Marinagarivorans cellulosilyticus: one gene and its partners. The protein of the gene in region 2 interacts with the protein of the main gene of each other region in a pairwise test. Links are inferred from orthologs where the notes say so. Each region holds a gene or a part of one and is shown on either strand. Other genes may lie near its edges.

Region 1 (8,407 bases), 1.8 Mb from region 2 along the record:
TTCCAATACGTGTCGCTGCAGCGCTTTCATTTTAGTGGAGCCGCAATCTAAATTAATATTTAGCCCGTCAGGCGAAACACCGATTGTGCTGACCTTTGCCCCCAATTCACGGAAGACTTTAGGAGCAACGCTATAAGTAGCACCATTCGCACAGTCTAAGGCGATTTTTAGCCCCTCCAAGTTAAAGCCCCAAGGCACGCTACCTTTGCAGAACTCGATATATCGCCCCTCAGCATCCTCTAAGCGTCGAGCTTTACCGAGTTTCTCGGCAGTGACCATAGGTTTGTCTAGCTCCGCTTCTATTTCCAGCTCAATCTCATCACCCAGCTTGGTGCCTTGAGGGCTGAATAATTTGATGCCGTTATCGGTATAGGCATTATGTGATGCACTAATAACAATACCCGCAGCCGCCTGAAACGTACGCGTCAAATATGCAATAGCCGGTGTCGGCATAGGGCCGACCAACCCGACATCAACCCCTGCGGCAATCAAACCAGACTCCAGCGCTGCCTCAAACATGTAACCCGATATTCGCGTATCTTTACCAATAATGACCATTGCAGGGCCTTCACTGACACGATTTTTTGCAAGCACCCGGCCGACTGCCCAACCAAGCTTCAGGAAAAACTCTGGCGTTATGGGGTCTTTACCCACTAATCCTCGAATCCCGTCTGTTCCAAAATATTTTTGCATAATGTCTCTTCTTGTTTTTTACGCACTCATTGGCGCGTCAATTCAAACACTTTAATAATATCCACGGTTTCAGCAACATCATGAACACGCAGTATTTTCGCTCCACCACTCAGTGCAGCAAAAGCAAACCCTAAACTTCCCGCTAACCGGTCAGGTAAATCACGCCCTAATAGCCTACCAATCATAGACTTGCGGGAGGCTCCGAATAAAACGCCTGCACCAAGAGCCGAAAATTTTGGTAACGCATTAATCAGTTGTAAATTATGCTCGTCCAGCTTGCCAAAACCAATACCTGGATCAACTAGAATTTGATTCTCAGCAATTCCTGCGTGGCTACAGTCATTTATTCGCTGCTGTAAAAAAGCAAATACCTCCTTCGCACAATGCTCGTAACAGGGGGTGTGCTGCATAGTGGCAGGGTCCCCTTTCATATGCATTAGACAAATAGGCAGTTGAGTACTGGCAGCAGCCTGCAATGCACCATCCAACTGTAAAGCGCGTACATCGTTAATTAGCCCTGCGCCCACTTTAGCGCCTTCGGTAATCACTTCAGGTTGGCTTGTATCTATTGAGATAACAACATCGAAGCGCGCAGCTATCGCTTCAACGACGGGAATAACTCGGTCTAACTCTTCAGCCACCGTAACGGGGGTTGCTCCCGGCCGAGTAGATTCGCCCCCAACATCAATAATATCGGCCCCCGCCTTAAGCATTCGCTCCACAATAGTCAAAGCCTTGGGTACATCAACGCCCTCACTCCCGAGAAGCCTGCCACCATCCGAAAAAGAGTCTGGCGTAGCATTAAGAATCGCCATTACTCTAGGCTGAGATAAATCCAGCTCCCGAGAGCCACACTGTATTAACATAAGTTTAGATTGCTTGAATAGAAAGGTGACTCGTTGGACAACAGCAATAAAAAAGGCTAGGAAAACCTAGCCTTTTTTATTGCTTCGCAGAGGACTAACGCTCCTCGGCCGGCCCGCCTACAATAGGTGCGTCCTTAGGATCTTTGGCTTCGCCATCTGATGAAGAGCTATTGCCATCAAAGCCACCGTCACCCCAATCGCGAGGCGGGCGTACTTTACGCCGGGCCATTAAATCTGCGACCTGTTCCGAATCAATCGTTTCATATTCCATCAGCGCATCTTTCATCGCCTCTAGAATATCGCGGTTTTCAACGAGTAAGTCTTTAGCTCTACCGTAACAGGCATCAACAATTGCTCGAACTTCAGCATCAATCTTCTTCGAGGTTTCAGAAGAATATTGCTGGTTACCCGCGCCAGGAATCCCAGACTCATCTTCACCGTAATGCAAAGGCCCCAAGCTTTCGCTCAAGCCCCACTTAGTCACCATATTGCGAGCCATTTGCGTTGCGCGCTCGATATCGTTAGAGGCTCCCGTCGTTACGCCCTCTAGACCAAGTGTTAGCTCCTCGGCAATACGACCACCAAACAAAGTGCATAAACGCGACTCTAAACCACGCTTACTATAGCTATACGTATCTTCTTCTGGCAGGTATTGCGTAACACCTAGAGCACCACCGCGAGGGATGATGCTAACTTTATGGACTGGGTCGTGTTCGGGAACCAAGCACCCCACGATTGCATGCCCAGCCTCATGGTAAGCGGTGTTTTCTTTTTCCTTCTCATTCATGACCATTGATTTGCGCTCTGCGCCCATCATTATTTTGTCGCGAGCCCGCTCAAACTCCTCAACGCCAACTAAGCGCTTATTGGATCTAGCTGCAAATAAAGCAGCCTCGTTCACCAAGTTTGCCAGATCGGCACCTGAAAAACCCGGCGTGCCACGCGCTATAACGGAAGCAACAACTGCTTCGTCTAGCGGCACTTTACGCATATGAACCTTAAGAATTTGCTCGCGCCCGCGAATATCTGGCAGGCCAACAAACACCTGACGATCAAAGCGCCCTGGGCGCAAAAGGGCTTTATCGAGCACATCTGGGCGGTTAGTGGCCGCGATTACAATAATGCCCTCACTACCTTCAAATCCGTCCATCTCAACAAGTAACTGATTAAGCGTTTGCTCTCGCTCGTCATTGCCGCCACCGTGCCCGCCACCTCGATGGCGACCAACTGCGTCGATTTCATCAATAAATATAATGCAAGGAGCTTGTTTTTTGGCTTGATCGAACATATCGCGTACCCGCGATGCGCCCACCCCTACAAACATCTCAACAAAATCGGAACCCGATATCGAAAAGAATGGCACTTTGGCCTCACCCGCAATCGCTTTAGCTAACAAGGTTTTACCAGTACCTGGAGGGCCGCTCATCAATACGCCGCGCGGAATTCGGCCACCTAAGCGCTGAAAGCGCGACGGGTCTTTGAGGTAGTCTACAAGTTCCTGCACCTCTTCTTTAGCCTCATCAACACCTGCTACATCCACAAATGTGGTTTTGATCTGGTCTTCACCCAACAACTTAGCTTTACTTTTACCAAAGCTCATTGGGCCGCCTTTACCACCAGCGCCACCTTGCATTTGGCGCATAAAGAAAATAAATACAGCAATTACGATTAAAATTGGGAAACTAGCAACAAGTAGCTGCTCCCAAATACTTGGGCGCGCAAATTCAGTACCTGTGACAACAACCTTTTTATCCAAAAGATCATCTATCAACTTGGCATCAGGAATGTTCGGGCGGACAACTTTGAATGAAGTATTGTCATTGCGAATGCCGTAAATCACATCAGCGTCGGTTCGCACTTGGGCCACTCGCCCACTTTGCACGTCAGCCACAAACTCACTATAACTCAGCTCGTTTCGTGGCGATGTATCGCTAAAGTTCTGAAAAACTGAAAACAGCACCAACGCTATCACCAGCCATAAAATCAGGTTTTTCATCATATCGTTCAAGAGGGTTCCCCTTTGTTTACCTCTCTGGGTTGCTTAATAACAGCCCAGACTACGACTATCTTCACACGCATTGTCTATGCAGTATAGACACGTAGTTATTTAAAGCCCTTCGCAACCAAATATACTTCGCGCGAGCGAGCGCGCGACGCATTGGGTTTGCGTGTACTCACCTTAGAAAAGCTTGTGCGCACATCGTGCATCCAGTCATCAAAGCCCTCCCCCTGGAAGACTTTACAAATAAAACTACCACCTGGCTTGAGTACATTACGTGCCATATCCAAAGCTAGTTCAACGAGATACATCGCTTTAGGCTGATCAACATCCGCAATACCACTCATATTGGGGGCCATATCGGAAATTACAACATCCACAGGACGATCATTGAGCGCCAGCAATAGCCGGTCAAAGACATCCGCTTCGGTAAAATCCCCTTCTATAAACTCAACGCCAGCGAGGGAGTTCATCGGTAAAATATCACTCGCTAACACAAAGCCCTTATGCCCAACTAGATCCGCCGCTACTTGGCTCCAACCCCCTGGTGCTGCACCTAAGTCAATCACAGTCATGGCGGGTTTGATTAAACGATCTTTGTCGTTAAGCTCTATCAGCTTATAGCTTGCACGCGAGCGATAACCGTCTTCTTGCGACGCCTTAACATACTGATCTTTGAAATGCTCCTGAAGCCAACCATTACTACTTTTCGAACGGGCCATAAATTTCGTTAAACCTTTTCGGCCTATAAGCGTTAGAATAGGCGAACTCTCTACCAAAAGGATGTATGTTACGCAAACACGTCTGTAATGAGAAGCCAAACATGCGATGCACCAGCATCAAAACGAACACGAAATCCTAAGGCTTGTGTATATGCCACTGTCAACAGCACTGAAAAAACAATATAGAACCATAGGGCACAACCTAAACCCTATTGTAACCATCGCAGGAAACGGTCTCAGCGAACCCGTCCTTGCGGAACTTGATCGCGCCCTAGATGATCACGAGCTCATTAAAGTAAAACTAGCAATAACCGATAGACTTGCACGCCAAGAAACAATCCAGACGCTTTGTCATAGCTGCAATGCTGAGCTTGTCCAAGAAATCGGGAAAGTCGCGCTTATTTATCGAGCTGCCCGCGAGCCCAAAGTGCACAAATCTAATATTCGCTAAGTCGCAACGTCTCGCCCCCTCTAACTGAAGGAAGCCGTACCGGCTTACCTTCAGCTCCCTCCCCCACACCCATTTCATATTTCTTGCTCATGGATTAAGCCCGACCTGTTGCAATGATAAATAAAGCGCATAAAAAAACCCCTTAATCTTTCGATTAAGGGGTTTTTCGGAATAAAACCTGACAATGACCTACTCTCACATGGCGAAACGCCACACTACCATCGGCGATACATCGTTTCACTACTGAGTTCGGTATGGGATCAGGTGGTTCCAATGCTCTATTGTTGTCAGGAAAACTGTTTGGTTTGGTTAGGTCTTAGTAAGTTTAACGTTTAGCTAAGCTTATGCCCTTCCGCACCGAATAAGTCGACGAATTGCGAAGTTTGTAGGTTTGTAGAATACGCTGTTTTGTATTTACGCTGTAATATCTTAGATAGTTTGTTTATCTCTTACACTCTATCCGGTGTTGCATTATGACTTTATCTTTCTCAGTCAACACAATCACTTCTGTTATATGGTCAAGCCTCACGGGCAATTAGTACTGGTTAGCTCAACGCCTTACAACGCTTCCACACCCAGCCTATCAACGTCGTAGTCTTCAACGGCCCTTCAGGGGGTTAAACCCCAGGGAAATCTAATCTTGAAGGAGGCTTCCCGCTTAGATGCTTTCAGCGGTTATCCCGTCCGAACGTAGCTACCGGGCAATGCGTCTGGCGACACAACCCGAACACCAGGGGTTCGTCCACTCCGGTCCTCTCGTACTAGGAGCAGCTCTTCTCAAATTTCCAACGCCCACGGCAGATAGGGACCGAACTGTCTCACGACGTTCTAAACCCAGCTCGCGTACCACTTTAAATGGCGAACAGCCATACCCTTGGGACCGGCTTCAGCCCCAGGATGTGATGAGCCGACATCGAGGTGCCAAACTCCCCCGTCGATATGAACTCTTGGGAGGAATCAGCCTGTTATCCCCGGAGTACCTTTTATCCGTTGAGCGATGGCCCTTCCATACAGAACCACCGGATCACTATGACCTACTTTCGTACCTGCTCGACATGTACGTCTCGCAGTCAAGCTGGCTTGTGCCATTACACTAACCTCATGATGTCCGACCATGATTAGCCAACCTTCGTGCTCCTCCGTTACTCTTTGGGAGGAGACCGCCCCAGTCAAACTACCCACCATGCACTGTCCCCAACCCCGATAAGGGGCCTAGGTTAGAACCTCAAACATACCAGGCTGGTATTTCAAGTGTGGCTCCACCGCAACTAGCGTCACGGTTTCAAAGCCTCCCAGCTATCCTACACAAGTAGGCTCAAAGTTCAGTGCAAAGCTATAGTAAAGGTTCACGGGGTCTTTCCGTCTAGCCGCGGGTATACGGCATCTTAACCGCAATTTCAATTTCACTGAGTCTTGGGTGGAGACAGCGTGGCCATCGTTACGCCATTCGTGCAGGTCGGAACTTACCCGACAAGGAATTTCGCTACCTTAGGACCGTTATAGTTACGGCCGCCGTTTACCGGGGCTTCGATCAAGAGCTTCGCACAAGTGCTAACCCCATCAATTAACCTTCCGGCACCGGGCAGGCGTCACACCGTATACGTCCACTTACGTGTTTGCACAGTGCTATGTTTTTAATAAACAGTCGCAGCCACCTGGTCACTTCGACCAGCCTCAGCTTAGGGAGCAAGTCCCATCACCAAAGCCGGCGTACCTTCTCCCGAAGTTACGGTACCATTTTGCCTAGTTCCTTCACCCAAGTTCTCTCAAGCGCCTTGGTATTCTCTACCTGATCACCTGTGTCGGTTTGGAGTACGGTCTTTATTGCCTGAAGCTTAGAAGATTTTCTTGGAAGCAGGGCATCAATCACTTCGGTTTGCAAAGCAAACCTTCGTCATCAGCTCTCAGCCTTAGGGGACCGGATTTGCCTAATCCCCCAGCCTACAACCTTAAACGTGGACAACCAACGCCACGCTGACCTAGCCTTCTCCGTCTCTCCATCGCAGCAATAAATGGTACGGGAATATTAGCCCGTTTTCCATCGACTACGCATTTCTGCCTCGCCTTAGGGGCCGACTAACCCTGTCCCGATTAACGTTGGACAGGAAACCTTGATCTTCCGGCGTGGGAGTTTTTCACTCCCATTATCGTTACTCATGTCAGCATTCGCACTTCTGATACGTCCACCGAGCCTCTCAGCTCGACTTCAACCGCTTACAGAACGCTCCCCTACCATGCACTAAGTGCATCCGCAGCTTCGGTTACCAGTTTTAGCCCCGATAAATCTTCCGCGCAGGCCGACTCGACTAGTGAGCTATTACGCTTTCTTTAAAGGATGGCTGCTTCTAAGCCAACCTCCTAGCTGTCTAAGCCTTCCCACATCGTTTCCCACTTAACTGGTATTTGGGACCTTAGCTGGCGGTCTGGGTTGTTGCCCTCTTGACAACGGACGTTAGCACCCGCTGTCTGTCTGCCGTAATTGTACTCCTCGGTATTCGGAGTTTGCATGGGGTTGGTAAGTCGGGATGACCCCCTAGCCCAAACAGTGCTCTACCCCCGAGGGTAAGATACGACGCGCTACCTAAATAGCTTTCGGGGAGAACCAGCTATCTCCCGGCTTGATTAGCCTTTCACTCCGATCCACAAGTCATCCCCTCATTTTTCAACATAAGTGGGTTCGGTCCTCCAGTTGATGTTACTCAACCTTCAACCTGCCCATGGATAGATCGCCGGGTTTCGGGTCTAATGCATGCGACTCGACGCCCTATTAAGACTCGATTTCTCTACGGCTCCCCTAATCGGTTAACCTAGCCACATACATTAAGTCGCTGACCCATTATACAAAAGGTACGCAGTCACTCCGAAGAGCTCCTACTGCTTGTACGCACACGGTTTCAGGTTCTATTTCACTCCCCTCACAGGGGTTCTTTTCGCCTTTCCCTCACGGTACTGGTTCACTATCGGTCAGTTAGGAGTATTTAGCCTTGGAGGATGGTCCCCCCATCTTCAGTCAAGATAACACGTGTCCCGACCTACTTAATATGTCAACGCTGTAGCTTCGTGTACGGGGCTATCACCCTGTATCGCTTAACTTTCCAGATAATTCCACTACTACAACATTGATCGGCTGTTCCCCTTTCGCTCGCCGCTACTCAGGGAATCTCGTTTGATTTCTTTTCCTCCGGGTACTTAGATGTTTCAGTTCCCCGGGTTCGCCTCTTACACCTATGGATTCAGTGCAAGATACCCCGAAGGGTGGGTCTCCCCATTCAGAAATGCTAGGATCAAAGTTTGCTTGCCAACTCCCCTAGCCTTATCGCAGGCTCCTACGTCTTTCATCGCCTCTAACTGCCTAGGCATCCGCCGTGTGCGCTTAGTCACTTGACCATATAACACAATTGACTGTGTTAACTGGATAACTCAAGAAACTGTTTCGACTTTAATCTTTAGATCACAGGTTATTCACAGCTTTGCCTAAGCAAATCCACAAATAACACACAAAATAAAGAGATAGTTCAGTTCTCGTCTTCATGTTCACTGATTACCGAAGTAATCAACAAACAACGAAGATAAGAATTAATGCAACGATATTTACACCGGATAGACATGCTTGAGATAAACTCATCGTTTTCATTATTCTTTCGAACAATAAAAACGCATTTCTATCGTTGTATAT
Region 2 (8,396 bases):
GGCTTCCCAACCAAAGCCAAGCCCAGGCAATGCTGGATTTAACCACTGCGATAGAACTCCAACCCGAGCATATTTCTTGGTATCAACTCACCATCGAACCCAACACCATTTTTTATAACGCTCCTCCTGCGCTACCTAATGAAGACACACTTTCCGACATTCAAGACCAAGGGGAAGTTTTATTAGCCGAACATGGCTACCAACAGTACGAGGTTTCGGCTTACGCCAAAAACAATCAGCATGCCAAACACAACATGAATTATTGGCAATTTGGCGACTACCTCGGTATTGGCGCTGGCGCCCACGGTAAAGTAACCACTTCCGACGGCCACATAGAACGCTACCGAAAAACCCGCTTGCCTGCGGATTATCTCAATGCTGAAAAAGCCAAAACCGTAGGGCGCAGTGTAGTACCGGCACAAAGGCTGCCGCTTGAGTTCATGATGAACGCTCTACGCCTACCACAGGGTATCCAATCACAACTGTTTGAACAACGCACAGGCTTACCGCTAGCTACCGTAATGCCACAGCTTCAACAATTGCAAACAGAAGGCCTTATTGAAGCCGGGGAGCACATCCGCCCTACCACACTTGGTTTTCGCTTTTTAAATACGGTTTTAAGTCGCTTTAACGAAGAAGCCTAAGCCTCAAAGGACCACCAAACATAAGCACTGCTACACTCTAAACTAGAGTGCGCCGGCGTATACCGCGCTGGCAAATATTAACAGGCAGGGCTTCGGGATCGTGACGTTACTTCAAACGTACCAACACCAACCTCTCGCACGCAAGCTCGCCATATTGGTGCTGCTGTGCGGTATCAGCATAGCTGCACTATCCCTTACCATAAGAACGCTAGCAGACTACTCTGCGCTGCGAACCCAACTGTTCGAGCGAATGGATGCAACGATAGAGCAAGAAAGCCAAGCACTCATTGACGCCATTCACCACAACGAGCCACAAGCACTGCAACAAACGCTCGACAAACTGGCAGCAACACCACCGCTATCTCAACTGCAAATATCTTGGCAAACGCACTCAAGCAAACCAGTCTTCACCAGCCAAAAAACACCGGCTGCACGGGTGAGTAGCCGCCTTTATCGCTTCAACATACCCAACAAGGCCGCCACAATTGTAACGCTTAGCGCTCACTACAGTGCCGAACAGCTCTACAGCCGTTTATGGCACAACCTTAGCCGTAACTTGCTTCTTGAGATTTTCAGTATCATTGCCATCGCTGGCACATTGTTTTGGCTGGTAGGCCAACAAATTGTGCGGCCACTCGAAATCATCGCTCGGCATGCGCGCAATATGAATCTCGATAAAATTCAAAACCCCCTATTCGATATTCAACGACTGCGAACCCGAGATGAACTCAGCGAAGTTTGCCAAGCCCTCGAGCACCTCCGCCTTTCTGTCCTCAAAGAGTTAGAGCAACGGCAAGCCATAGAACTTGCATTGATGATGGAAAAAGAAGAAAAGTTAATTTCGCGTAAACAGCAATTAGATGCCGAAGCTGCCAATCGCGCCAAAAGCCAATTTATTGCCACCATGAGCCACGAGATCAGAACCCCCATGAATGGCATTATCGGTATGACAGAGCTTTTACGAAGCACGCCGTTGCTCAGCAGCCAAATCAATCAAGTGGATATCATTAACCGCTCAGGCGAATCCCTGCTCGCAATTATTAACGATATTTTAGATTATTCGAAAATCGAAGCCGGAAAAATGGTGTTAGAAGAACACCCTCTTGCATTAGATACGGTTATTGGCGATTGCCTAGCCCTATTCCACGCCTCGGGTAAATACTCGAACCTAAAGCTATACAGCTGCATTCACGACGACGTACCCAACCACTTTATCGGCGATGCAACTCGGCTACGGCAAATATTGGTTAACCTTATAGGCAATGCCTGCAAATTTACGCCTGAAGGCTCGGTTGCTATCGATGTCGAAATTAGCGCGCCGGCGCCTGAACACCCCATGCTTCGCTTTAGCGTGAGTGATACCGGTATTGGTATCAAGTCAGAAACAGCTTCAACATTATTTGAAGCCTTCAGCCAAGCCGACTCATCCACTACGCGGGAATATGGCGGCACAGGTCTTGGCTTAGCCATATCAAAACAACTCGCCCACCTAATGGGCGGCGATATCGGCGCAACGAGCCAAGAAGGCAACGGGTCGACATTTTGGTTTACCGTACAATTAGCAATAGACACAGCGCAGAACACGGCACACCAACAGCAAAATAAATTACCCGAAATTTTTGTAGCCTGTACCGATAGCGCGGTTATGCGCATAGCACAACAAGTGGCTCACAAAGTACATCCGTTAGATAAAAGCCTGCCCACCCAACGAGCACAGCACCTTGCGCACCCAATCTTATGGGATGGTTCAGAAGGACATCAAAATGACATTACCACTATTGTTACCAACCAAAACGTAAAACTATACATCCCCGCCAACCAAACCAGGGCTATAGAGCAATGGCAAAAAAAGGCCGATGTTTGCCCCATCAGCACACCGCTTTCGGTACAAAGCCTGCTAAATGCCATTCGCCAACCCCCATCAAAAAACGAAGCCTCCATGCACTCGCTGAAACCAGATATACAGCTTTCACACTTATCAGCACTGGTTGCCGAAGATAATATTGTGAATCAAATGGTGATAGAGGGCATGCTGAACAAACTGGGGATTAACTGCGTATTATGTGAAAATGGTCAAGTGGCTTTAAAGCGACTACTCACCGAAAAGCAGATATTCAACATCGTATTGATGGATTGCGAAATGCCGATTATGGATGGCTTTGAAGCCACCCGCCGTATACGTGAGTGGGAGGTGAACAATCAAGCTTCACCGCACATTATTATTGCTCTTACCGCCCACACCGAGGCAGAGCATCGCCAGCGGGTTTCAGATAGTGGCATGGATCTTTACTTAAGCAAGCCACTAACACTCGCAAGGCTACAAGAAACACTAAGCCAATTAACACCCAGGCGGCAAATCGCACAACTGTCACATAATGGCACCTATAATGCTAAGCCATAACTGCAAACACTAGCGTTGCCCATATCAGGCTCAAACGATATAAGTAAATGCGATAAAACGTGCAATTAACAGGTAAGCAAGATACCCCAATGACGAACTCCGACCTACCCACCGAAAAATCAACGCCCACACAAGAAGATACGCCCAACTTTGACCAACACGAATACTATATAAACCGAGAATTAAGCAACCTACAATTCAACCAACGCGTTTTAGCGCAAGCATTAGTTGAGACGCATCCGATACTTGAGCGGTTAAAATACTTGCTTATTTCGGCATCCAACATGGATGAGTTTTTTGAAATACGTGTTGCCGGTTTAATGCAGCGCATACTCTTTGAGCGAGAAGTCATCGGCCCTGATGGAATGCAAACGGCGGAGCTTCTTAATCGCATTAGTCAAACGGTGCACACCTTAGTTGACGAGCAATATCGCATCCTTAACGAGGTGATCATTCCGGCGCTGCATGACGAAGGCATCCGCTTTTTGCGCCGCAGCCAATGGACAAGCGAACAAGAGTGCTGGATAGAAGATTACGTTAACCGCGAAATTTTGCCGCTGGTCAGCCCCATAGGCCTCGACCCTGCGCACCCATTCCCGCGCTTAGTTAATAAAAGCTTGAACTTTATTGTCGACCTAGAAGGTAAAGATGCCTTTGGTCGCGAGCTAGGGCTGGCGATACTCCCAGCCCCACGCTCACTTCCACGCATGATCTCACTGCCAGATAACATCAGCGAAAGCGGACATGACTTTGTTTTCCTCTCATCCATGATTCACGCGCACGCAGACAAACTATTCCCCGGCATGAAAGTGAACGGCTGCTATCAATTCCGTATCACCCGCAATGCTGACTTAGACGTTGATGTGGAGGGCGTTGCAGACCTAGCCATCACCTTAAAGGGCGAACTTCATTCTCGCCGCTTTGGCACTGCCGTTAGACTTGAAGTGGCCGATAACTGCCCAACCGAGCTCACTGATATATTGCTCCGAGAAGTCGGTTTAACTGAAGAGCACTTATACCGCGTTAATGGTCCAGTTAACCTGAAACGCCTCATGCGCCTGCCCTCGATTATTGGTCGAGCAGACCTTCTCTTTCCTCCTTTTACTCCTAGCATCCCAAAAGGCCTCTCTCGTAAAGATAATATTTTTGACGCCATATCAAAACGCAGCTTCCTATTGCTGCACCCGTTTCAGTCGTTTTCCCCTGTTATTCAACTTTTGCGGCAAGCCGCAAAAGATCCAGCGGTGGCAGCGATCAAGCAAACGCTATATAGAACAGGCAATGAATCGGCCGTTGTGCATGCACTACTAGAAGCCGCGCGCAATGGTAAGGAAGTCACCGTTATTGTTGAACTTCGCGCTCGCTTTGACGAGGAAGAAAACTTAGAACTGGCCAGCCGACTGCAAGAAGCCGGCGCCGTTGTGGTTTACGGCGTGGTCGATTACAAGACCCATGCAAAAATGATCTTGATTGTCCGGCGTGAAAACGGCGAGCTAAAACGCTATTGCCACTTAGGTACCGGCAACTATCACAGCGGCAATGCTCGCCTTTATACCGATTACTCGTACCTAAGTGCAGAGCCGGAACTTTGCGAGGATGTGCACAAAGTCTTTCAGCAATTAACAGGCATGGGCAAAACCGAGCGCATGAATAAAATCATTTATGCGCCATTCACCCTAAAAAGACAATTGATCAAGATGATCGACAATGAAGCCAAAGCTGTGCAAGAAGGCAAACCTGCGCACATTATACTTAAGTGCAATGGCCTAACTGAGCCAAAGGTGATTCAAGCGCTGTACAAAGCCTCCCGCGCAGGCGTGACCATAGACCTAATTATTCGAGGCATGTGCTCGTTGCGCACAGGTATTGCTGGGGTCAGTGAGAACATTCGCGTCTTTTCTGTAATCGGGCGATTCCTAGAGCATACTCGCGTGTATTACTTTGCGAACGCCAAAAGTCGAGTTTACTGTGCCAGCGCCGATTTAATGGAGCGCAACCTTAACCGCCGTGTTGAAACTTGCTTCCCCATCGAAGACGACAGCATGGTCGAGCGGGTGCTTAACGAACTAAAGCTTTACATTAATGACGGAGAACAACGGTGGCAGCTTCAGCCAGACGGGAACTATTTGCTTGAACAGCAACCTAACACCCCGTCAGCACAATCAGAGCTACTAAAACAGCTTTCTGGACTTGGAAAATTGTAATTAGCCCTTATTTAAACGACGTGACCCTATTCGATCTTGCTCGGGCGTTTGCACGAGCACCGATTTAAACGTAGAATTTGCCGTCATTTCGTATTACATTCCGTACAAATAATACGTACTGTTCGGCCCGATTAACCCTGAAAAGAACTTACTGCCAAAATTAAGGTTGTCAGCCACTATACGACTCCTTATGATTGCGCGGGTTTGTACACATATTCTCGGAGATAAAACTATGAGCGATGCAATCGTTACCCTAAGCGATGCCAACTTTGAAGAAGAAGTTAAACAAGCAGAAGGTCCTGTACTGGTTGACTTCTGGGCACCTTGGTGCGGCCCCTGTAAAATGATCGCTCCAGTACTTGAAGAGCTTGCAGGCGAGTACGCAGGCCAAATTAAAATTGGAAAAATGGATGTAGACGCGAATAAAGAAACCTCCGCCAAGCTAGGTATTCGCGGCATTCCAACACTAACCATCTTTAAAAACGGCAATGCCGAGAGCACCAAAGTTGGTGCCCTTTCTAAGGCGCAACTAAAAGCCTTTATTGATGCTGCAATCTAAATTATTGTTGAGGCCTGCATAAGCGGGCCTTTTCTTTTTTGCACACTACGCAAATTACCGCTATACTGAAGTTCATTGAGATTAAGCCATCTCGCTATGTCTGCCAATCCTAGGCGTCTCGCATACCACCTCTGAAGACAATCCTTTTTGATTATTCATCAGTAGCTGCGTGATAGATCTCACACGAAACTTCAATTTCTCAAATAAAAATACCCACTTCTTATTAACCCTACGTTTGTGCTGCCCCAAAACAGAGTCTATGTTTAAGGCATCAACGAACCCTACGATAAAAACCACATATCATGCCGCAATCTTGCAATACACCACCTAGCGATCAAACTGAAAAAAAAGCCACTACCTCTGAGACTCAAGCTCAAGCTCCAGCGAAACCGCAGAGACAGCGCCACCAAGGTCGCCCCAAACAAGCCCCACAAAAGAAAGGCGAGCCAGGCGTTCAAATGAGCCTGACCGACCTAAAGAAAAAATCCATTGAAGAATTAATCGAGATGGCCGCCGCTTTAGGCATGGAAAGTTTGGCGCGCTCACGCAAGCAGGATGTCATCTTTAACTTACTAAAGCGCCACGCTAAAAGCGGCGAAGACATTTACGGCGACGGGGTGCTTGAGATACTGCAAGACGGCTTTGGTTTTTTACGATCTGCAGGATCCTCTTACTTGGCAGGCCCGGACGACATTTATGTCTCACCCAGCCAAATTCGACGCTTCAACTTGCGTACCGGCGATACCATTTCGGGCAAAATACGCCCCCCAAAAGATGGCGAACGCTACTTTGCACTATTAAAAGTTAACGAAATCAATTTCGACAAACCCGAAAACTCTCGCAACAAAATTCTTTTCGAAAACTTAACGCCACTTTTCCCGCAAGACCGAATGGTCCTAGAAGTTGGCAACGGCTCAACTGAAGATTTAACTGGCCGCATTATCGATTTAGTATCGCCAATTGGGAAGGGTCAGCGCGGCCTAATTGTCGCCCCCCCTAAAGCGGGCAAAACAATCATGATGCAAAACATAGCGCAGGCAATTACCCGCAACAATCCAGAGTGTCATCTTATTGTGCTGCTCATTGATGAGCGTCCCGAAGAAGTTACCGAGATGCAGCGCTCTGTGCGCGGCGAAGTGGTAGCCTCAACCTTTGACGAGCCGCCAGCACGACACGTACAAGTTGCAGATATGGTTATCGAGCGCGCAAAGCGCCTTGTTGAACATAAAAAAGATGTCGTAATCCTTCTGGACTCCGTCACACGACTAGCACGTGCGTATAACACCGTTATTCCATCATCAGGCAAAGTACTAACCGGCGGTGTCGATGCTCACGCCCTCGAAAAGCCCAAGCGCTTTTTTGGCGCCGCGCGAAACATCGAAGAAGGTGGCAGCCTTTCAATTGTTGCAACCGCACTGATCGATACCGGCTCAAAAATGGATGAAGTGATCTACGAAGAATTTAAAGGCACCGGCAACATGGAGCTGCACTTAGATCGAAAAATGGCAGAACGACGCATCTACCCAGCCATTAATATTCGACGCTCCGGAACACGCCGCGAAGATCTTCTAATGAGCGAAGGCGAATTATCAAGAATGTGGATTCTCAGAAAAATCCTCAATGACATGGAAGATATTGCAGCAACAGAATTCCTTGCCGACAAATTAAAAGCGCACAAAACTAACGACGAATTCTTCCTATCCATGAAGAGTAAATAATTATTTTTGTACGCAATTGGCCGCACCAGCGGCAATTTTAACCAAACACCAAGGGCCTAATAGGCCCTTTTCTGTTTTTAACCACAAAGAGATTTCCATGACCTGCAATGATCTACGTGACTTCATAGCATTGCTTGAAGAAAAAAATCTGCTCAAGCGAATTACACACACGGTTGACCCGCACTTAGAAATGACAGAAATTTGCGATAGAACCTTAAGAGCCGGAGGTCCCGCACTCCTCTTTGAAAACCCAACAGGCCACACCATTCCTGTTCTTGCAAACTTATTTGGCACCCCAGAACGCGTTGCTTTAGGCATGGGACAAACAGATGTTAAAGCACTTAAAGAAGTTGGCGAATTATTAGCTTTTTTAAAAGAGCCAGAACCACCCAAAGGCCTTAAGGATGCGTGGCAAAAATTACCGCTATTCAAGCAAGCCTTAAACATGGGACCCAAGCTGATTAGCCAGCCCAGCTGTCAGGAAGTTACTCTTTCTAATGAAGACGTGGATTTGCACGACCTCCCCATTCAAACATGCTGGCCTGGGGATGCAGGGCCATTAGTTACTTGGCCACTAGTCATAACGCGAGGCCCCGATAAAGAACGACAAAACCTCGGCATTTACAGAATGCAACTTATCGCTAAAAACAAACTGATTATGCGCTGGCTCAGCCACCGCGGCGGCGCACTCGATTTTAGAGAGTGGCAACAAAAGCACCCAGGAGAACACTTCCCTGTCAGCATTGCGCTGGGAGCCGACCCCGCGACTATTTTAGGCGCCGTTACGCCAGTGCCAGACACACTTAGCGAATACGCTTTTGCAGGGCTTCTTCGCGGCAGTAAAACACGAGTAGCCAAAAGTATAAGTAA
Region 3 (5,826 bases), 2.4 Mb from region 2 along the record:
ACTTCGATATCGGCTTCTATGCTGTCGTCGCCGAACATCTCCACGCCCATCTGTAACGGGTTGCGGCTAGCCAGCGCACTTTTTGCACGGGTGTACAACACATGGCCGGCATAACATAAGCGGTTAATACCATCGCGGCGCAAGCTGTGTGCATCTATGCGGGCTGCTTGCGGGGTAATATCGGCGCGAATACCTAAAGTGCGACCACTTAACTGGTCTGTGACTTTAAAGGTTTGTAGATCGAGATCTTGCCCCAAACCAATCAATAGCGAATCGGTAAACTCCACCATCGAGGGGATAATGAGGTCGTAGCCCCAACGCTGAAATAAATCCAACACGCGACGGCGCAGGGCTTCTATGTGTTCTGCTTCTTCGGGCAGCACTTCTTCGATGCCGTCAGGCAACATCCAGCGATCAACTTGATTCATGGTGTGTTGTTCTAGTTAGGTTCTATTTCAGTAAAAATAATAATCCAGCGCCTAGCAGCATGCTAACCAAGCCAACAATGCGCAATTCGCGGTCATTTACGGTGGCCAACTTAACAACCAAGGCACGCCAACGGCCTGGATACAAAAATGGCACTATGCCTTCTAAGATCAGTACCAAGCAAATGGCTTGCAAAAGTGTGTCTAACATTAGGGCTCTTTAATCTTTGCCGCTGAGTCTTTAGCTGTACCGCCCCACAACAAGGGGCCTTTACGGCTGTGCTGATATGACTGGCACAAAAAAACCGAGCTTATCAGGCTCGGTTGCGGCATTTTAGCATCCTTTGCGGCGGGTAAAAACGATTAAGACGAAAAAAACACCAGCAAGTTACAGCTCGCGCTTACTGGTGCATTGCCGTAAAGGCTGAAAATGCGGGGCGTTTCCTACTTTTGAACGCCCTTGGCAGCATCGCCATTGGCCGACTTAAAGTAACGGAAGAAGTCGCTCGCAGGATCAACCAGCATTACATCTTGCTTTTGCGCAAACGTGGCTCGGTAGGCCTCTAGGCTGCGCACAAAAGCATAGAACTCTGAGTCTTGATTGTATGCTTTTGCGTAAGTATCGGCCGCTATCGCATCGCCCTCACCCTTGATTTTTTCAGCATCACGATAGGCTTTAGCGCGCTCTACTCGAGCTTTGCGGTCAGCATCAGCGCGGGTGATTTTAGCCATTTTTTCACCTTCGGCACGGTGTTGCGCGGCCTCCAGCTCACGCTCGGCACGCATGCGTTCAAATACCGGACCACTCACTTCTACCGGTAAGTCGATACGCTTAACGCGCACGTCTACCACCTCAATACCCAAAGACGTATCTGAAAACTTATTCAGCTCGTCTTTAATGGCCAGCATTAATTCATCACGCTGCCCGCTGACTACCTCATGCAAAGAACGCAAAGCAAACTGATTGCGCAGCTCCTCATTAATGCGCTGGCTTAACAGGCTACGGGCGCGGTCGATTTCACCGTTGGTAGCGGTATAGAACTTTTTAACATCCAGAATGCGCCACTTTGCATAGGAGTCTACCTCTACCGTCTTTTTCTCTACCGTAAGAATCGGCTCGGCAGGCGCATCTAGCGTCATTATTCGGCCATCAAACTTCTTAACCGAATCCACAAACGGGAATTTCACATGCAAGCCGCGATCTAGGTCACCATTGCTTACACGCCCTAAACGCAATTCAACACCGCGTTCAAATTCATTCACAATATAAAGCGAATTCGCGGCCACAATAACAATCAGCAATCCGCCAACTAAGGCCATTAATGATTTAGTAGACATTAGCGGCCACTCCTACGGCTAGTGCTAGCCGGTAAATCACTCATAATTTCACCTTTAATATGATTGGTGAGCTGCTCTATTTCTTGCCGAGTAAAACCACGACGGGCACTAGCCGTGGCGGTAGTGGCGCCCTCTACTAGCTTATCTAAAGGCATGTACATCATGTTATTACCGCCTTCGACATCAACCATTACCTTACTACTATTAGCCATCACCTCTTGAACGGTTTCTATATACAAGCGCTCACGGGTCACTTGCGGCGCCTTTTTATACTCGGCCAGCAACAACTCAAAACGCTTGGCTTCACCTTCGGCCTTGGCAATCACTTCTTCTTTGTAGGCGTTCGCCACTTCTTTTATTCTGGCAGCTTCACCTTCCGCCTCCGGTACTACCGCATTTGAGTATGTTTGTGCTTCGTTCTGGAAGCGCTCCTCATCTTCGCGGGCTTTAATAACATCATCAAACGCATCTTGTACTTCGCGCGGCGGGTTTGAATCTTCGATATTGACTTTGTCTACCAAAATACCTGTGGTGTAATCAGTCAAATAACCTTGTAAGCGGTCACGAATTTCTATCGCAATAGCTGCACGGCCCTCGGTGAGCACATTGTGCATTTTGGTCGACCCTACCACATGGCGCAGTGCGCTATTAGCGGCTTGCTGTAAGCTTTCTTCTGGCGATTTCACCCTTAGAACAAAGTCTTCGGCGTTATCAATGCTGTACTGTACAGAAAGCTTGATATCCACAATATTCAAGTCTTCTGTCAGCATTTTCTCTTGTGTACTCCACAAGCGCACGCGGGTCACGTTTTCGGTGAATACGGTATCAATTAACGGTGGATTCCAGCGCAAGCCTGGGCCTTTTGTTTCTTTATACAAACCAAAACGCAAAACTACCGCCCGCTCCTGCTCGTTAACCACACCAAAGCCTTTAGCCGCAAAAATCACCGCAGCTAGAATTAAACCAATCACAATAAATGGGGTTATTGAACCACCGCCTTTATTGCTACCACCACCAAAGCCGCCGTTGCCACCGCCTTTTTTCTTGCCGGTAAACATGCCAATAAAATTGCGCACAATTTCATCGAAGTCGGGCGGGCCATCGTTATTATTGTTGCGGTTACCCCACGGGTCTTTATTGCCGTTGTCGTTACCGTTATTTCCAGAGTTATTTCCCCCAGAATTATTACCCGGTTCATTCCAGGCCATAGTGTTCTCCGTTTTGAGATCGATTAATGTGTTTAGGGCACCCTACACACTATTGATGTAGAGGTGCCCTGATATACGGTGTATTTATGCTAGCTGTTCGTCTGTCGGCGCCCCAGAGGACACCCAGCCAATATGACTCGCGCTGATTGTCTCGGCGGCCAGAATACGGTTGAAATCCGCCTCTGGCAATCGCAACGCTAACTCGCAGCGACCATCGTCTAAATAATTTTCGCTTAACACCGCATTTGCGCGGTGAAATCGTGCTCGTAAACTACCCATATCATTACTTAGGTACGCAGTACCCTGGCACATGCGATCGCCCACTAGCTCACTGATGGCTAACTGCAATAACTCAAGGCCAGCTTGTTTTTGCGCAGAAAGCCATACCGCAACGGGCCTACCTTGGTCATTACGGTCGAGACGCGGTTCCATATCACTCAACAAATCAATTTTGTTGTAAACCAGCAACTGCGGAATGTCATTAGCACCAATTTCAGCCAATACTTTTTGCACCTCATCCATATTGCGCAAGCGCTCGGGGTCGGCAGCATCAATTGTGTGGAGCAAAAAATCAGCACTGGCGGCTTCTTCGAGTGTCGCTCGAAAAGCCTCCACCAACTTGTGCGGCAGGCGACTAATAAAGCCCACTGTATCGGCTAAAATTACTGCGCCTACATCGGCTATTTCAACTCGACGCATCGTTGGGTCTAGCGTCGCAAAGAGCTGATCTTCAGCATATACCTCAGACCCCGTAACGGCGTTAAAAAGCGTTGATTTGCCCGCATTGGTATAACCCACCAACGAAACCACAGGTATTTCGGCACGATTGCGAGAGCGCCGGCCTTGGTCGCGCTGCCGCCGAACTTTATCCAAACGCGCCTTAATGCTTTTAATGCGCTCGCGCAATAAACGACGGTCGGTTTCCAGCTGCGTTTCACCCGGGCCACGTAAACCAATGCCACCTTTTTGGCGCTCTAAGTGGGTCCAACCACGAATAAGGCGGGTAGACATGTGCTGCAACTGGGCAAGCTCCACTTGCAACTTACCCTCGTGCGTTCGGGCGCGTTGAGCAAATATATCAAGAATAAGTGTGGTGCGGTCGAGTACGCGACACTCCAGCGCAGCTTCTAAATTGCGTTCTTGGCTTGGGCTTAAAGTGTGGTTAAAAAGAACTAATTCGGCTTCGTGCTGATGCACGAGGTTTTTTAGCTCGTCGAGCTTACCAGTACCCACAAAGAATTTTGCGCTAGGCGTAGAACGCGCGCCAGAAAGCATCGCCACTGGGTCAGCCCCAGCAGACAATGCTAACTCTTCAAATTCTCGCGGATCGCTAGTGCCCCTTTCTTCATAGATATCGAGGTGAACTAATATGGCTAACTCACCAGATTCGGGACGATCAAAGAACAATGCAGACCTCGTTACTCAGCGTCGGCAGTCTCTTCGCCGGGCGCATCGGGGTTAATCATAGGCACGCGCACCGGGCGCGATGGCACCACAGTTGAAATAGCGTGCTTGTAAACCATTTGGCTTACGGTGTTTTTCAACAACACAACAAACTGGTCGAAGGACTCAACCTGCCCTTGCAGCTTAATACCATTGACCAAGTAAATGGACACTGGCACACGCTCTTTGCGCAGAATATTGAGGTAAGGGTCTTGTAGACTATGCCCTTTTGACATGAGGCTCTCCTTGTAAGGATTTATAAAAATAATAAACGCAAGAAACTAAAGGCTTTTGGCCACTAGCACCTGCAATAAGCTGCGCCATCACTGACAAGCTAAGCGCAATATCGGCGCCGACTACATTATATGGTTCTAGCTGCCATAAGTTTCAAGGCTTTTGCTAAAATTTCGTCATTACTTAACATTTTGCCGGAATCACTCTGAGTATAGACCCAGCTCAAATCATGCCAACCCCGTAACCATGTTAACTGTCGTTTAGCTAACTGGCGGGTTGCCACAATACCTTTTTCAATAAATGTATCACGGTCATAGTGGCCGGCAAGGTATTCCCACGCTTGCCGGTAACCTACCGCGCGCATCGACGAGGTTTCTAGGGTAAGGTCACCACGCGCCATAAGGCCGCGCATTTCATCTAAAAAGCCGTTATCTAACATCTTATTAAAACGTAAAGCTATGCGCTGGTGCAAAACCTTGCGCTCTTGTGGTGCAATCGCCATTTGCAGCCACTGGTATTTATCCTGTAAACCCGCTTGCTGCCCAGCCTGCCAGCGGCTCATGGGGATGCCCGAGCTGCGGTACACCTCTAGCGCACGACTAATACGCTGCGAATGATTAGGGTGCAATTTTGCTGCACACACAGGGTCAGCTTTGGCCAAAACAGCATGAACATACGGCCAACCATGCTCTGCAGCGAGCTGCTCGATTTCAGCCCGCACCTTTAGGTTGGTGGTTGGCATATTCGATAAGCCTTCGAGTAAGGCTTTAAAGTAAAGCATAGTACCACCCACTAAGAGCGGCGTTTTACCTTTCGCTAAGATATCTTCAATATGCCAAGCGGCATCTTTGCAAAAGTCTGCCGCATTATAGGATTCTGTAGGCTCAAGAATATCTATAAGCCGGTGCGGGGCACGTCCAAGCTCTTGCGCATTGGGCTTAGCCGAGCCAATGTCCATACCGCGATACACCAAAGCCGAATCGACACTGATAATTTCGGCATTGCACTGCTCAACTAAGGCAATGGCTAAATCGGTTTTACCCGCAGCCGTAGGCCCCATTAACGTTAAAACACGCGGCAAAGCCATTATTGCCCTCGCATAAACAAACTGTCGAGCTCGTGCAACGTCAGTTGCGTCCATGTAGGCCGGCCATGATTACACTGGCCACTGCGCTCGG

The links.
Region 1: the proteins of rho (region 2) and MARGE09_RS06595 interact in binary tests that used the Escherichia coli proteins (3 or more experiments, as listed by UniProt). The link is inferred for Marinagarivorans cellulosilyticus from one-to-one orthologs.
Region 3: the proteins of rho (region 2) and hfq interact in binary tests that used the Escherichia coli proteins (3 or more experiments, as listed by UniProt). The link is inferred for Marinagarivorans cellulosilyticus from one-to-one orthologs.

Annotation. Positions count from the first base shown.
Region 1 is NZ_AP023086.1:1,668,198-1,676,604, reverse strand. The notes cover bases 3,173-6,081. They hold MARGE09_RS06595 (YhbY family RNA-binding protein), read left to right. Parts: upstream 3,173-4,431; coding sequence 4,432-4,731; downstream 4,732-6,081. Other genes in these bases: rlmE (23S rRNA (uridine(2552)-2'-O)-methyltransferase RlmE), read right to left, coding at 3,663-4,280; ftsH (ATP-dependent zinc metalloprotease FtsH), read right to left, coding at 3,173-3,558. Outside these bases: glmM (phosphoglucosamine mutase), read right to left, coding at 1-693; folP (dihydropteroate synthase), read right to left, coding at 720-1,559; more of ftsH, read right to left, coding at 1,654-3,172.
Region 2 is NZ_AP023086.1:3,460,446-3,468,841, reverse strand. What follows is about bases 5,499-8,396. They hold rho (transcription termination factor Rho), read left to right. Parts: upstream 5,499-6,266; coding sequence 6,267-7,526; downstream 7,527-8,396. Other genes in these bases: ubiD (4-hydroxy-3-polyprenylbenzoate decarboxylase), read left to right, coding at 7,624-8,396; trxA (thioredoxin TrxA), read left to right, coding at 5,499-5,808. Outside these bases: radical SAM family heme chaperone HemW, read left to right, coding at 1-644; MARGE09_RS13940 (ATP-binding protein), read left to right, coding at 745-3,045; ppk1 (polyphosphate kinase 1), read left to right, coding at 3,135-5,249; more of trxA, read left to right, coding at 5,482-5,498. UniProt on the Escherichia coli protein: Facilitates transcription termination by a mechanism that involves Rho binding to the nascent RNA, activation of Rho's RNA-dependent ATPase activity, and release of the mRNA from the DNA template.
Region 3 is NZ_AP023086.1:1,090,195-1,096,020, reverse strand. What follows is about bases 3,021-5,826. They hold hfq (RNA chaperone Hfq), read right to left. Parts: upstream 4,651-5,826; coding sequence 4,390-4,650; downstream 3,021-4,389. Other genes in these bases: mutL (DNA mismatch repair endonuclease MutL), read right to left, coding at 5,735-5,826; miaA (tRNA (adenosine(37)-N6)-dimethylallyltransferase MiaA), read right to left, coding at 4,776-5,735; hflX (ribosome rescue GTPase HflX), read right to left, coding at 3,056-4,378. Outside these bases: MARGE09_RS04345 (ATP phosphoribosyltransferase regulatory subunit), read right to left, coding at 1-428; MARGE09_RS04340 (DUF2065 domain-containing protein), read right to left, coding at 451-636; protease modulator HflC, read right to left, coding at 870-1,763; FtsH protease activity modulator HflK, read right to left, coding at 1,763-2,971. UniProt on the Escherichia coli protein: RNA chaperone that binds small regulatory RNA (sRNAs) and mRNAs to facilitate mRNA translational regulation in response to envelope stress, environmental stress and changes in metabolite concentrations.